2 regions of the Arthrobacter sp. Y3221048 genome follow, and region 1 is predicted to be linked to the other one. Evidence: riboswitches for the same ligand, from Rfam matches in the RefSeq annotation. Region 1 holds a riboswitch; the other holds the start of a gene.
The links. A riboswitch is a leader RNA that binds a small molecule or an ion and turns the genes downstream of it on or off. The one in region 1 is predicted to bind thiamine pyrophosphate.
Positions count from the first base shown of each region.

Region 2: another riboswitch for thiamine pyrophosphate. It lies ahead of AC5RVS_RS04015 (NtaA/DmoA family FMN-dependent monooxygenase); the one in region 1 lies ahead of AC5RVS_RS05855 (ECF transporter S component).

Region 1 covers NZ_JBNHHX010000002.1:260,128-265,574, reverse strand. Annotated here, with positions in the region: gene AC5RVS_RS05860 (ABC transporter ATP-binding protein) at 1-1,388, opposite strand, end outside; gene AC5RVS_RS05855 (ECF transporter S component) at 1,397-2,017, opposite strand; TPP riboswitch at 2,061-2,194, opposite strand; gene AC5RVS_RS05850 (DUF4235 domain-containing protein) at 2,365-2,625, shown strand; gene mnhG (monovalent cation/H(+) antiporter subunit G) at 2,776-3,300, opposite strand; gene AC5RVS_RS05840 (MrpF/PhaF family protein) at 3,290-3,574, opposite strand; gene AC5RVS_RS05835 (Na+/H+ antiporter subunit E) at 3,571-4,131, opposite strand; gene AC5RVS_RS05830 (Na+/H+ antiporter subunit D) at 4,128-5,447, opposite strand, start outside.
Region 2 covers NZ_JBNHHX010000001.1:851,196-856,642, forward strand. Annotated here, with positions in the region: gene AC5RVS_RS04005 (hypothetical protein) at 1-184, shown strand, start outside; gene AC5RVS_RS04010 (oxidoreductase) at 191-1,018, shown strand; gene AC5RVS_RS04015 (NtaA/DmoA family FMN-dependent monooxygenase) at 1,037-2,410, opposite strand; TPP riboswitch at 2,441-2,550, opposite strand; gene scpC (succinyl-CoA:acetate CoA-transferase ScpC) at 2,618-4,138, opposite strand; gene AC5RVS_RS04025 (LysR family transcriptional regulator ArgP) at 4,269-5,168, opposite strand; gene AC5RVS_RS04030 (LysE/ArgO family amino acid transporter) at 5,239-5,447, shown strand, end outside.

The sequences.
Region 1 (5,447 bases):
AGCTCGGCCAGCAGCGTCACCAGCTCGGCCCAGGTGCTGGCGTCCTGTCCGAAGGTCGGCTCGTCCAGCAGCAGAATGTCCGGGCTGGTGGCCAGCATGGTGGCTACCGAGAGCCTGCGTTTTTCGCCGCCGGAGAGGGTGAACGGGTTGGCCTGCAGCAGGCGGGTCAGCCGGAGCCGCTCGGCGATCGTGTCCACGCGCTGCCGGACCGTCGCCTTGGGCAGCTTGGCCACGCGGCGCGGGCCGAACTCGAGTTCGTCGAGCACCGTGCCGGTGAGGAACTGGTGTTCCGGTTCCTGGAAGACGCTGCCGATCCGGGTCACCAGCTGCGCGGACTTCCATTTTGCCGGTGACAGGCCGGCGCCGCGGTGCAAGGCCGGTGTCGCCGACAGTTCCCCTCCCGCTGGAGGCACCAGCCCGGCGAGGGTGAGTGCCAGCGTGGATTTGCCGGCGCCGTTCGCGCCGGTGATGCTGAGCGCCTGCCCGGCCAACAGGTCCAGGTCCACCCCGCGCAGCACCGGTGCGGCTCTCCGGTTCCGCGACACGTCCAGCGCCGCCGCCCGCAGCAACGGCCCGCCCGGGGCCGGTGCCGCGGGCAGGTCCAGCCGCGGGGTGTGTCCGGGAACCCAGACGCCGGCCTCGATCAACCGGGCGCGGGTGGCGCTCTCGGCGAGCACCGTGCCCGGCGGCCCGTCGGCCAGCACGCCGCCGCCGGCCGCGAGCACGATCACGCGGTCCACCACGTCCGCCCAGACAGCCACCCGGTGCTCGACCACCACCAGGGTGGCGCCGGTGCGGTCCAGCACCCGGGCCACGGCGTCGCGTACTTCCTGCACGCCGTCCGGGTCCAGGTTCGCGGTCGGCTCGTCCAGCAGCAGCAGCCCCGGCCGCATGGCCAGGACGGAGGCCAGCGCCAGCCGCTGCTTCTGACCCCCGGACAGCGCCGAGGTAGGGTGATCCAGCGGTACCGCCAGGCCGACATCGGCCAGGGATTCGCGGACCCTGTCCCAGATCTGCGCGCGCGGCAGCGACAGGTTCTCCGCGCCGAAGGCCACCTCGTCGCCAACCCGGGCCAGCACCAGCTGGCTCTCCGGATCCTGCAGCACGAGGCCGGCCCGGCCGCGGGCCTCGGAGGGACGCACACCCGCCACGGTGAGCCGGCCGGTCTCCTCGCCCTCGCCCTCGTCGCCGAGCACGCCCGCCAGGGCGTGCAGCAGCGTGGACTTGCCGGCCCCGGAGGCGCCCAGCAGCAGTACCCGTTCGCCCGGGGCGATGCTGAAACTGGCCCCGCGCACCGCCGGGTCCTTGCGGCCAGCGTGCCGCCAGCCCCACCCTTCGGCGAGGACCGGCACAGGTCCGGGCACCGCCGTCGTACTCTGCTCTCCCATGGAACGGCTCAGACGTCGGCCGAGCGTCCCGCGGCGAAGGAGGACAGCACGCCCGTCTTCGCCAGCCCCCTGACCGCCAGCCACGGCAGCAGCCCGGCAATCACGACGCCGGACACGGCCGCGAAGCCCACGTAGGCCAGTTGCCACTCGGCGGCCCACAGCATGTTGTAGAGGATGTTCTCGCTGATGGACAGCGCCAGGCCTGCGCCCAGGCCGGCCAGCAGCGCCACGCCGAGGTTGAACTTGCGGTACAGGAAGAGCAGGAAGACGATCTCGGCCCCCAGCCCCTGGATCAGGCCGGAGACCAGGACGGTCATGCCGAAGCTCGTGCCCAGCAGCGCGGAGACAATGGCGGCCAGCATCTCGCAGTAGATGGCGGCGCCGGGCTTGCGGATGATCAGCCCGCCCAGCACGCCGGCCATCAGCCAGCCGCCGGTGTACAGTCCGGCCGAAGGCGGGAAGGCAAGGGTCAGGCCCTCGATCAGCGGCCAGCCCGCCGACCAGGCCCAGAAGATGACGCCGACGGCCACGGCGACCACCGAGGCCACGACGATGTCCACCACCCGCCAGCCGTAGCGCGGCTTCCGGGCAGGGGTAGGCGTGGCGGGTGCATTCGAAACGGTACTCACTGGGATCCTCCTGGTTGCAGGAGGGGAGGGCGGCCATGCGGCGCGCCCCGAGAACTCGACTCCCTTCGCCGGTACTAACCGGAGCAGGTTCGAGGGTCTGCGGTTCATCCGCACTCTCAGCGTCCCTCCCGGTCTCCGGTGTGTACCGGCCGGTCGGACGCTCCCCTGTCGTCATAGGTGCTGTCTAGCAGCACGCACCAGTCTACACTTGCCCGCAGCGGCGGGCGATTCGGGCTTCAGACCCTTGGAAAATGCACGACGGCTTACGGCCCGGGCGGGTGCCGGGCAGTAGGCTGGGAACCGGAACAGCAGTTGAGACGGGGCCGCGGCCCCGGAAGGGAGCGGGCATGAACGTTGTGTTGAGGCTCTTGGGCACACTGGTGAGTATCGGCGCGGGCCTGGCAGCCAGCCAGCTGCTGGGGTTCGTCTGGAAGAGAGTCACCGGAAAAGATGCGCCGAAGAGCGACGATGACCTGGAGAACAGCCTGCGGTCGGCGGTCGCCTTCGCCGTGGTGTCCGGCACCGTGGCGCGCGTGATCCAGGTGCTGACCAAACGCGCCACCGCCAAGGCGGTCATCCGCTACGACAAGACGCGGGAAATGGTCTAAGCGGTCCCTTGAGGGAGTCCGATGGGGGACGGGGCCGCGGTCCCGTCCCCCATCGCGCTTCTGGTCCCGGTCCGCCGGCAGCCGCCGCCGGACCGGCATTTTTTTGTTCGCGGGTTATTTTTTGTCCGCGGGTTATCTTTTGTCCGCGGGTTATTTTTGGTCCGCCGGCCCGGCGTCGTCCTGGTCGTTCCGCCCGGGACCAGCGGCCGCCGCCGCGGTACGCCGCTCCCCCGGCTCGCCGGCGTGCTGGCCGCCGGGAACATCACCGCTGCCGGCGTCGGCGCTGGAAGGCGCGACGTCGTCGGATGCCACCTCGGAATCCTCCTCGGCCGCTGCCTCCACCACCGCGTCGAGGTCGTCCACGCTGAGGATTTCCTTGCGCAGGTGCTTGGTTCGGTATCCGGCCCGGCCCACCATGTGGGCGGAAACCGGCACGGTGAGCAACTGGAACAGCCAGGCTATGAGGAGCAAGGGCACCGCCGTCCAGCTGCGCAACTGCAGGGCCATTGCCGTCAGCAGCAGCAGCAGGCCGAAGACCTGCGGCTTCGTGGCGGCGTGCATCCGGGATAGCAGGTCCGGAAACCGCAGCAGGCCGATGGCCGCGGCCAGGGACATCCCCGCGCCGGCGATCAGGCAGACGGCGGTCGCGATGTCGAGTATCAGGTCAGTGTTCACGGGGCCGCCCGTCCGTCACGAAACGAGCCACGGCGACCGAGCCGATGAAACCGACAAGGCAAATGACAACGACCAGCGTCAGGTTGTTCATGTGGCCGCCGGCGGCCATGTCCACGATGAGTCCGGCGCAGACAATCGCCAGCAGCACGTCAATGGCCAGCAGCCGGTCCAGCAGCGAGGGGCCGCGGGCGAGGCGGATCAGCGACAGCACCGCGGCCACGCCCAGCACTGCGCTCACGACGACTTGGGCAACCGGAATGACTTCCCCGTTCACACTGCACCTCCCCTGCCGGTACCTTCGGCCTTGACCATTGCCAGTTCTTCCTTCGTGCCCATCATCCGGATCAGTCCCGCCTCGATCCGCCGCACGTCTGCCCGGAAACGTTCGGCGGCCTCCTCGGTGGCCACGTCGATCACGTGCAGGTAAAGAGTGGACGTCGAGCGGTCCACATCCACCACGAAGCTGCCGGGGATCAGCGAAATGGCATGCCCGGTGGCAGTCACCAGCAGGTCGGAATGGCTTCGCAGCCGGACCGCCACCACCGCGTTGCGCAGCGTCGGGCCGCGGGTCAGGGCCAGCCACAGGACTTCGACGCTCGCCACCGCCACCTGCCACACGAACGTGACGGCGAACACCAGCGCCGCCAGCGGATTGAAGCGTCCGCTGAGTTCGACCGGCGGCAGGTAGAACAGGTTCACGATGACCAGCGCGATCAGCAGGCCGAAAATCAGGTTGCCGGGACTGAAATCCTGCCACAGGGAGCCCCAGAGGATGACCAGCCAAGCCAGCAGCGGCAGCTCGACCCAGATGGAGATGCGCGGTTTCCTCATTGGCCCCCCTCCTGCAGGGCGCCCTCACCCAGGACGGCCTCGATGTAGGGGGTGCGCTGCAGCATCTCCCGCGCCGCCTGGTCGCTGAGCTCGAACAGGGGCCCGGCGAACAGCGTCAGGGCAAGGCCCATCGCCACCAGCCCGACCGTCGGCCAGACCATGGGCAGCGGCAGCAGTTGAACGATGCCCCGTCCAGTGAAACGCCCGTGCGGGTGGTCCTCCACATGACGGGTGGTCCGCACGGCGGATCCGTCAGGCTTGGTGGCCACCAGCACCGGGTCCGGGTGCTCGGCATCTTCGGGGCGCCGCCAGAACACGCGGTTCCAGACCCGCGCCATGGCCAGCAGGGTCAGCAGGGACGTAACCATGCTGCCCGCCACCAGTACCCAGGCGACCGGGGTGCCCAGCTCCACGCCGCCCTGCACGAGCCCGATCTTGCCCAGGAAACCGGAGAACGGCGGGATGCCGGCCAGGTTCATGGCCGGCACGAAGAACAGGATGGCCAGCAGCGGCGACAGCTTGGCCATGCCTCCCAGCCGGTCCATGTTGGTAGTTCCGCCGCGGCGTTCGATCAGGCCGGCGACCAGGAACAGGCTGGTCTGCACCGTAATATGGTGCGCCACGTAATAGACCGCCGCGCCCAGGCCCACCACCGAGGACATGGCCAGGCCGAAGACCATGTAGCCGATGTGGCTGACCAGCGTGAACGAGAGCATGCGCTTGATGTCGATCTGCGCCACGGCCCCGAGGATGCCTACCACCATGGTCAGGACCGCCACGACCATCAGGAACGTGTTGAGCCGGTCGCCCGGGAACAGCAGCGTCTCGGTGCGGATCATGGCATAGACGCCGACCTTGGTGAGCAGGCCGGCAAACACCGCGGTGACCGGCGCCGGCGCCGTCGGATACGAGTCGGGCAACCAGAAGGACAGCGGGAAGACCGCCGCCTTGATGCCGAAGGCCACCAGCAGCATCAAATGCAGCGTCATCTGCGTTGCCGGATCCAGTTCGCCGAGCTTGATCGCCAGGTCGGCCATGTTAATGGTCCCGGTGGCCGCGTAGATCATCGCGATGGAGACCAGGAACAGCACCGAGGAGATGACGCTGACGACGACGTAGGTCACCCCGGCACGGATCCGCGGGCTGGTGCCGCCAAGAGTCATCAGCACGTAACTGGCCGTGAGCAGCATTTCGAACCCGACATACAGGTTGAACAGGTCGCCGGTCAGGAACGCGTTGGAAACCCCGGCCACCAGGATCAGGTACGTCGGGTGGAAGATCGAGACCGGGCCTTCCTCGTCGCTGTTCGTCATGCC
Region 2 (5,447 bases), on a different contig from region 1:
CAGCGAATGCATCGACGACGCAACGGAGTTTGCTGTGCTCTGGCCGCTCGCCAAGGGGCAAAGCGCCGGCGCACCGCTGACCGTGGAACTCGACGGCTGTCAGCGGCTCTACCCACCCGACGGCGCGGCCCGGACGTTGCCGGACGAGGCGGGCACCGCCGTCGTTGTGGCTTTAGAGAAGTGAGGCGTGATGGTGAGGGACAAAGTCGCACTGGTAACCGGAGCGTCCTCCGGCATCGGGGAACACGCCTGCCGGGAACTGGCACGCGGCGGCTTCACCGTCTACGCGGCCGCGCGCCGGCTGGAGCGGATGCGGCCGCTGGAAGAGCACGGGGTCCGCGTCCTCGAGATGAACCTGACCGACGACGCGTCGATGGTGCGCGGGGTGGGGCAAATCCTTTCGGAGCAGGGGCGGCTGGACGTGCTGGTCAACAATGCCGGTTACGGCTCGTACGGCGCGATTGAGAACGTGCCGCTGGAGGACGCCCGGCAGCAGTTCGAAGTGAACCTGTTCGGGCTGGGGCGGCTCATCCAACTGGCGGCCCCCGCCATGCGGGCCCAGGGCAGCGGGCGGATCATCAACGTCTCTTCGATCGGCGGCGTCTTCTACGAACCGCTGGGCGGCTGGTACCACGCGGCGAAATTCGCGGTCGAGGGTTTGTCGGACTGCCTTCGGGTGGAGCTCAAGCCCTTCGGCATCGACGTGGTGATCGTCGAGCCCGGGCCGATTCTGACCGAGTGGGACGCCATCGCGGTGGAAAGCCTGCTGCAGAGTTCCGAAGGGACGGCCTACGCGCAGCAGGCGGAGAGCGCGGCACGGGCGATTGCCGGGGCCTACACGGAACGCACGGGAACGCGGCCGGACGTTGTTGGCCGCCGCATCGCCCGGGTGGCGGCCGCCCGGCGCACGCGCAGCCGGTACCCGGTCGGCAGAGGCGCGCGGACGATCATGGGCGCTCGCCGGCTGCTGCCCGACCGGGTCTTCGACGCCGTGCTCGCCAGGGTCTACCAGCGCTGAACCGCCGCGGAAGGGCTGCTAAGACGCGACGGAGCGACTGCCTTCCACGGAAACTCCCAGGTGATCGCGCAGGGTGCGTCCCGAATATGAGGTCCGGAACCGGCCTCGGGCCTGCAGCTCCGGCACCACGCCGTTGACGAACTCTTCGAGCGAGGACGGGTAGAGGGCCGACATGATCACGAAACCGTCAGCCGCCTCGGAGTCGTAGAGTTCGCACAAGTAGTCGGCGATTTCCGCCGGATCGCCCACGGGCTGGGGGTGCAGTTGGTTCATGGCCTGCGCCGTCGCCAGTTCGCGGACGGTCATCGATTTCCGGCGGGCTGCCGCCAGGAGCATTTGTTCAAAGCCCTCGCTGCCCGTGGCCCCGCGATGGGCCAGCAGCAACTCCTCGGCGCTGCCGTCCGGCTTCAGGTCCTCCCGGGCCGCGTGAAGGAGCCGGCCCAATTTCGTCAGAACGTCCTCCTCATCAAGCGCCGTCTCCAGGCCCACTACGGCTTGGCGGGCGGCGGCGGGAGTGGCACCGGTGATCGGCTGGACGGCCGGGAGCACGGCCAGCCGATCCGGATTCCGTCCGGCGACGGCGGCGCGGGCCCGCAGTTCGGTCCGCACCGCGCGCATGGCGTCCGGAGTGTCGGCGACGGCGAACACGACCTCGGCCCAGCGGGCGGCGAACTCCATGCCGCGCGGGGAGGATCCGGCCTGCATGAGTACCGGCCTTCCCTGCGGACTGCGCGGCAGGGTGAGCGGACCGCGGCTCAGCGGACGGTCGTCGCCGCCGGACCGGGACCGTTCGGGTATCCGGTGGACACGCTCCGGATCCGCAAACCGGCGTCCCGGCGCGTCCAGTGTCAGCGCCCCGGGCTCCCAGGTTTCCCACAGGTCCACTACGGCCTGGACGACGTCGTCGGCCCGGTCGTAACGCTCCGCCTTGGGCGGGATGGAGGCCAGGCCGAAGTTGGCGGCCTCGGCGTCGGTGGTGGACGTGACGATGTTCCAGGCGACCCGGCCGCCGGAGAGGTGATCCAGCGAGAGCAGCTTCCGGGCGATGGTGTAGGCCGGGGTGAAGGTCGTGGAGATGGTGGCGGCCAGCCCCAGGTGCCGGGTCGCCCCGGCAACGAGTGACAGGGTGACCAAAGGGTCGAGATAGATGGCGCCCTTGCCGCCCGTGACCAGCGTGGTGGCGAAGTCGCCCTCGTTGTCCTCCGGGACGGCCAGCGCGTCGGGCAGGAACAGCATGTCGAAGCAGCCTCGTTCCAGCGTCCTGCCCAGATCGAGATAAAACTCCGCGCTCAGCCAGTCCCGCCGGGAGAGCGGATGCCGCCAGTTCTCCGAATACTGGCTGGTCGGCGGGTTGACCATCGCCACCAGGTGCATGCCGTCGGATGTCTGCATTGTCGCGCCCTTCTGTTGAGTGAACAGGGCACGGGTGTGAGGGTTGCTCCCTGCGCTGGCATGATCCAGATCAGGTTCAACGGTCGAAACTTGAGAAGCTTCCTCTCAGCCCGGCTCACCGGACTCCCGTGTACAAGCCAGCAGCCTACCGGCAGCCGCACCGGGCGGCGAAAGGCCGCCGGCACGACGGCGTCATACTCCCAGCCGTTACTGCTGTGCCGGGAGCATGCTGCCGGTTTCCACGAAGCGCTGGTGCCAGGACAAGGCCTCACCGAGCAGGTGCGGGGTGTGCTTGCCGAAGCTGTCCCGGCAGGCACGATCAAAGTAGTCCTGCAGCATCGGCCGGTAGTCCGGGTGGGCGCAGGTCTCGATGATCTTGCGCGCCCGTTGCTTCGGCGCGAGGCCGCGCAGGTCGGCCAGACCCTGCTCCGTGATCACGATCATCGTGTCGTGCTCGGTGTGGTCGACGTGGCTGGCCATCGGCACGATGCTGGAGACCTTCCCGCCCTTGGCCATGCTGGGGGACATGAAGACGGACAGGTAGCTGTTCCGGGCGAAGTCGCCGGAGCCGCCGATGCCGTTCATCACCTTGGTGCCGGCAACGTGGGTGGAGTTGATGTTGCCGTAGATGTCCGCTTCGATCATCCCGTTGAGCGAGATGCAGCCCAGCCGGCGGACCAGTTCGGGGTGGTTGGAGATCTCCTGGGTGCGCAGGATGATGCGCTCGCGGTAGTAGTCGACGTTCGCGTTGAACTCCTCCAAACCGGTGCGGCTGAGCGAGAAGGACGTGGCGGAGGCCATGCGCAGCACGCCCTCCTTGAGCAGCTGCAGCATGCCGTCCTGGATGACCTCGGTGTAGGCGGTCAGGCCGCGGTAGCCGCCGGCCGCCAGGCCTTCCAGCACTGCGTTGGGGATATTACCGACCCCGGACTGCAACGGGAGCAGCTGCTCGGTCAGGCGCCCGCGCCGGACCTCGTGGTCCAGGAACTCCAGCAGGTGGCCCGCGATTTGCTGCGAGTTTTCATCGGGCGGGTTGAAGGGGGAGTTCCGGTCGGGCGCGTCGGTATGCACGATGGCCACGATCTTGTCCGGATCCACCTCCAGGTAGGGCTCACCGATCCGGTCGTCCGGATTCACGAGCGGGATGGGTTTGCGCTCCGGCGGCAGGGCGGTGCCGTGGTAGACGTCGTGCATGCCTTCGAGGCCGAGCGGCTGGGCGTTGTTGATTTCCACGATGACCCGGCTGGCCTCCCGGAGCCAGGTCATGTTGTTGCCCACCGAGGTGGACGGGATCAGCCGTCCATCCTCGAGCACGCCCACGGCCTCGACCACGGCCAGGTCGACGTCGCCGAAAAAGCCGAACCAGGTGTGCTGGGCGACGTGGCTAAGGTGCATGTCGATGTAGTCCAGCTCGCCGGCATTGATCCGTTCGCGCAGCGCCGGGTCCGACTGGTAGGGCAGCCGCAGCTGCATCCCGTCGACCTTGGCGAGGGCGCCGTCGAGCTCGGGGGCCGTTGAGGCGCCGGTCAGCACGCGGATCTTGAACTGCTCCCCGGCCGCATGCGCGGTTTCCATCCGCGCCGCCAGCGCCTGCGGCACGGCCTTCGGATAACCGGCCCCGGTGAAGCCGCTCATGGCCACCGTCATGCCGGGTTTGATCAGTTCAGCCGCCTGCTCCGCGGACATCACGCGCTCGAGCAGGCGGGCGTTGCGAATGCGGTCTTGCATCGTGCCCCTTCGTCTGGATCTCCCCTTCCACTCTAGGGGTCGGGCGCGGGCGCCGGGGCTCGGGGCGGGGAGAAGCGGGCCCTGTTGACGGGCGGAAACGCCGCGCGCAGCCTGATCTCCGGTGGTGAGGCTAGGGCTGGCGCAGCTGTTCTTCCGCGGTCTGCTTCACGCAGGCAGTCAGTTCGTCGAGCACCGGCGAGCTGATCTTCCAGCGCTGCCAGTACAACGGCACGTCCACCGGCAGGTCCGGGGCCAGCTCGTGCAGCGTCCCGTTGCGCACGTCCGCCAGGCACTGTTGCTCCGGCAGCAGCGCCCACCCGAAGCCCAGCCGGACGGCTGCCGCAAACTCCGCCGAGGCCGGCAGATAATGGCGCGGCGCCGCCAGGGCAGCGCCGGTCAGTTCCCGGTAGAAGCGCTCCTGCAGGTCGTCCTTGCGGTCGAAATCCAGCACGGGCGCGGCCGCCAGCCACGCCACACCAGCGTCCCCTGCGCCGGCGGGCCGCCAGTGCTCCAAATAGGCCGGGCTGGCCACCGCACGGTAGCGCAGCGAGCCGAGCGCTTCCACCGAGCAGCCCTGGACCGGCTCCGGCGTCGCCGTTACCGCCGCCGTCACCCGTCCGGCCCGCAGCAGCGAGGTTGAATGCTGCTCGTCTTCGCGGTGGACTTCGAAGAACACGCCCCGCTCGCGCGGCATGCGGGCCAGCGCGCCCAGGAACCAGGTGGCCAGCGAATCCGCGTTGACCACCAGCGGCAGGGCCACGCCGTCACCGTTGCCGCCGAGTTCGCGCTGCGCATCGTCCTGCAGGACCCGCACCTGCCGCGCCAGCCGCAGGACCACATCTCCGGCAGCCGTCGGCCGCACCGGGGCGGTGCGCTGCAACAGGACCTGCCCCGCCGCCTGCTCCATCGCCTTGATCCGTTGGGACACCGCCGAAGGCGTCACGTGGAGCGCACGGGAGGCGGCATCGAAGCTTCCCTCCCGGACGACGACGGCGAAGGTCGCCAGATGGTCGAATTGGAACGGCTGCATAAGCCCAGCTTACGGACCCCTAGATTCTTTAGCTGTACTGATGCACGCGTTGTCAGTAGCGTCGGCTGTTGTGACTACCGCTATTGCCCCCACAGTTTTGCTCGGCCTGGGAACCGGGCTGGCCCTGATCGTCGCCATCGGGGCGCAGAACGCCTTTGTGCTGCGGCAGGGCATCCGCGGGGAGCACATCGGCGTCGTCGTACTCATCTGCGCGGTTTCCGACGCCCTGCTGATCACCGCCGGGATCGCGGGCATCGGTGCAGTAATCCAGGCTGCCCC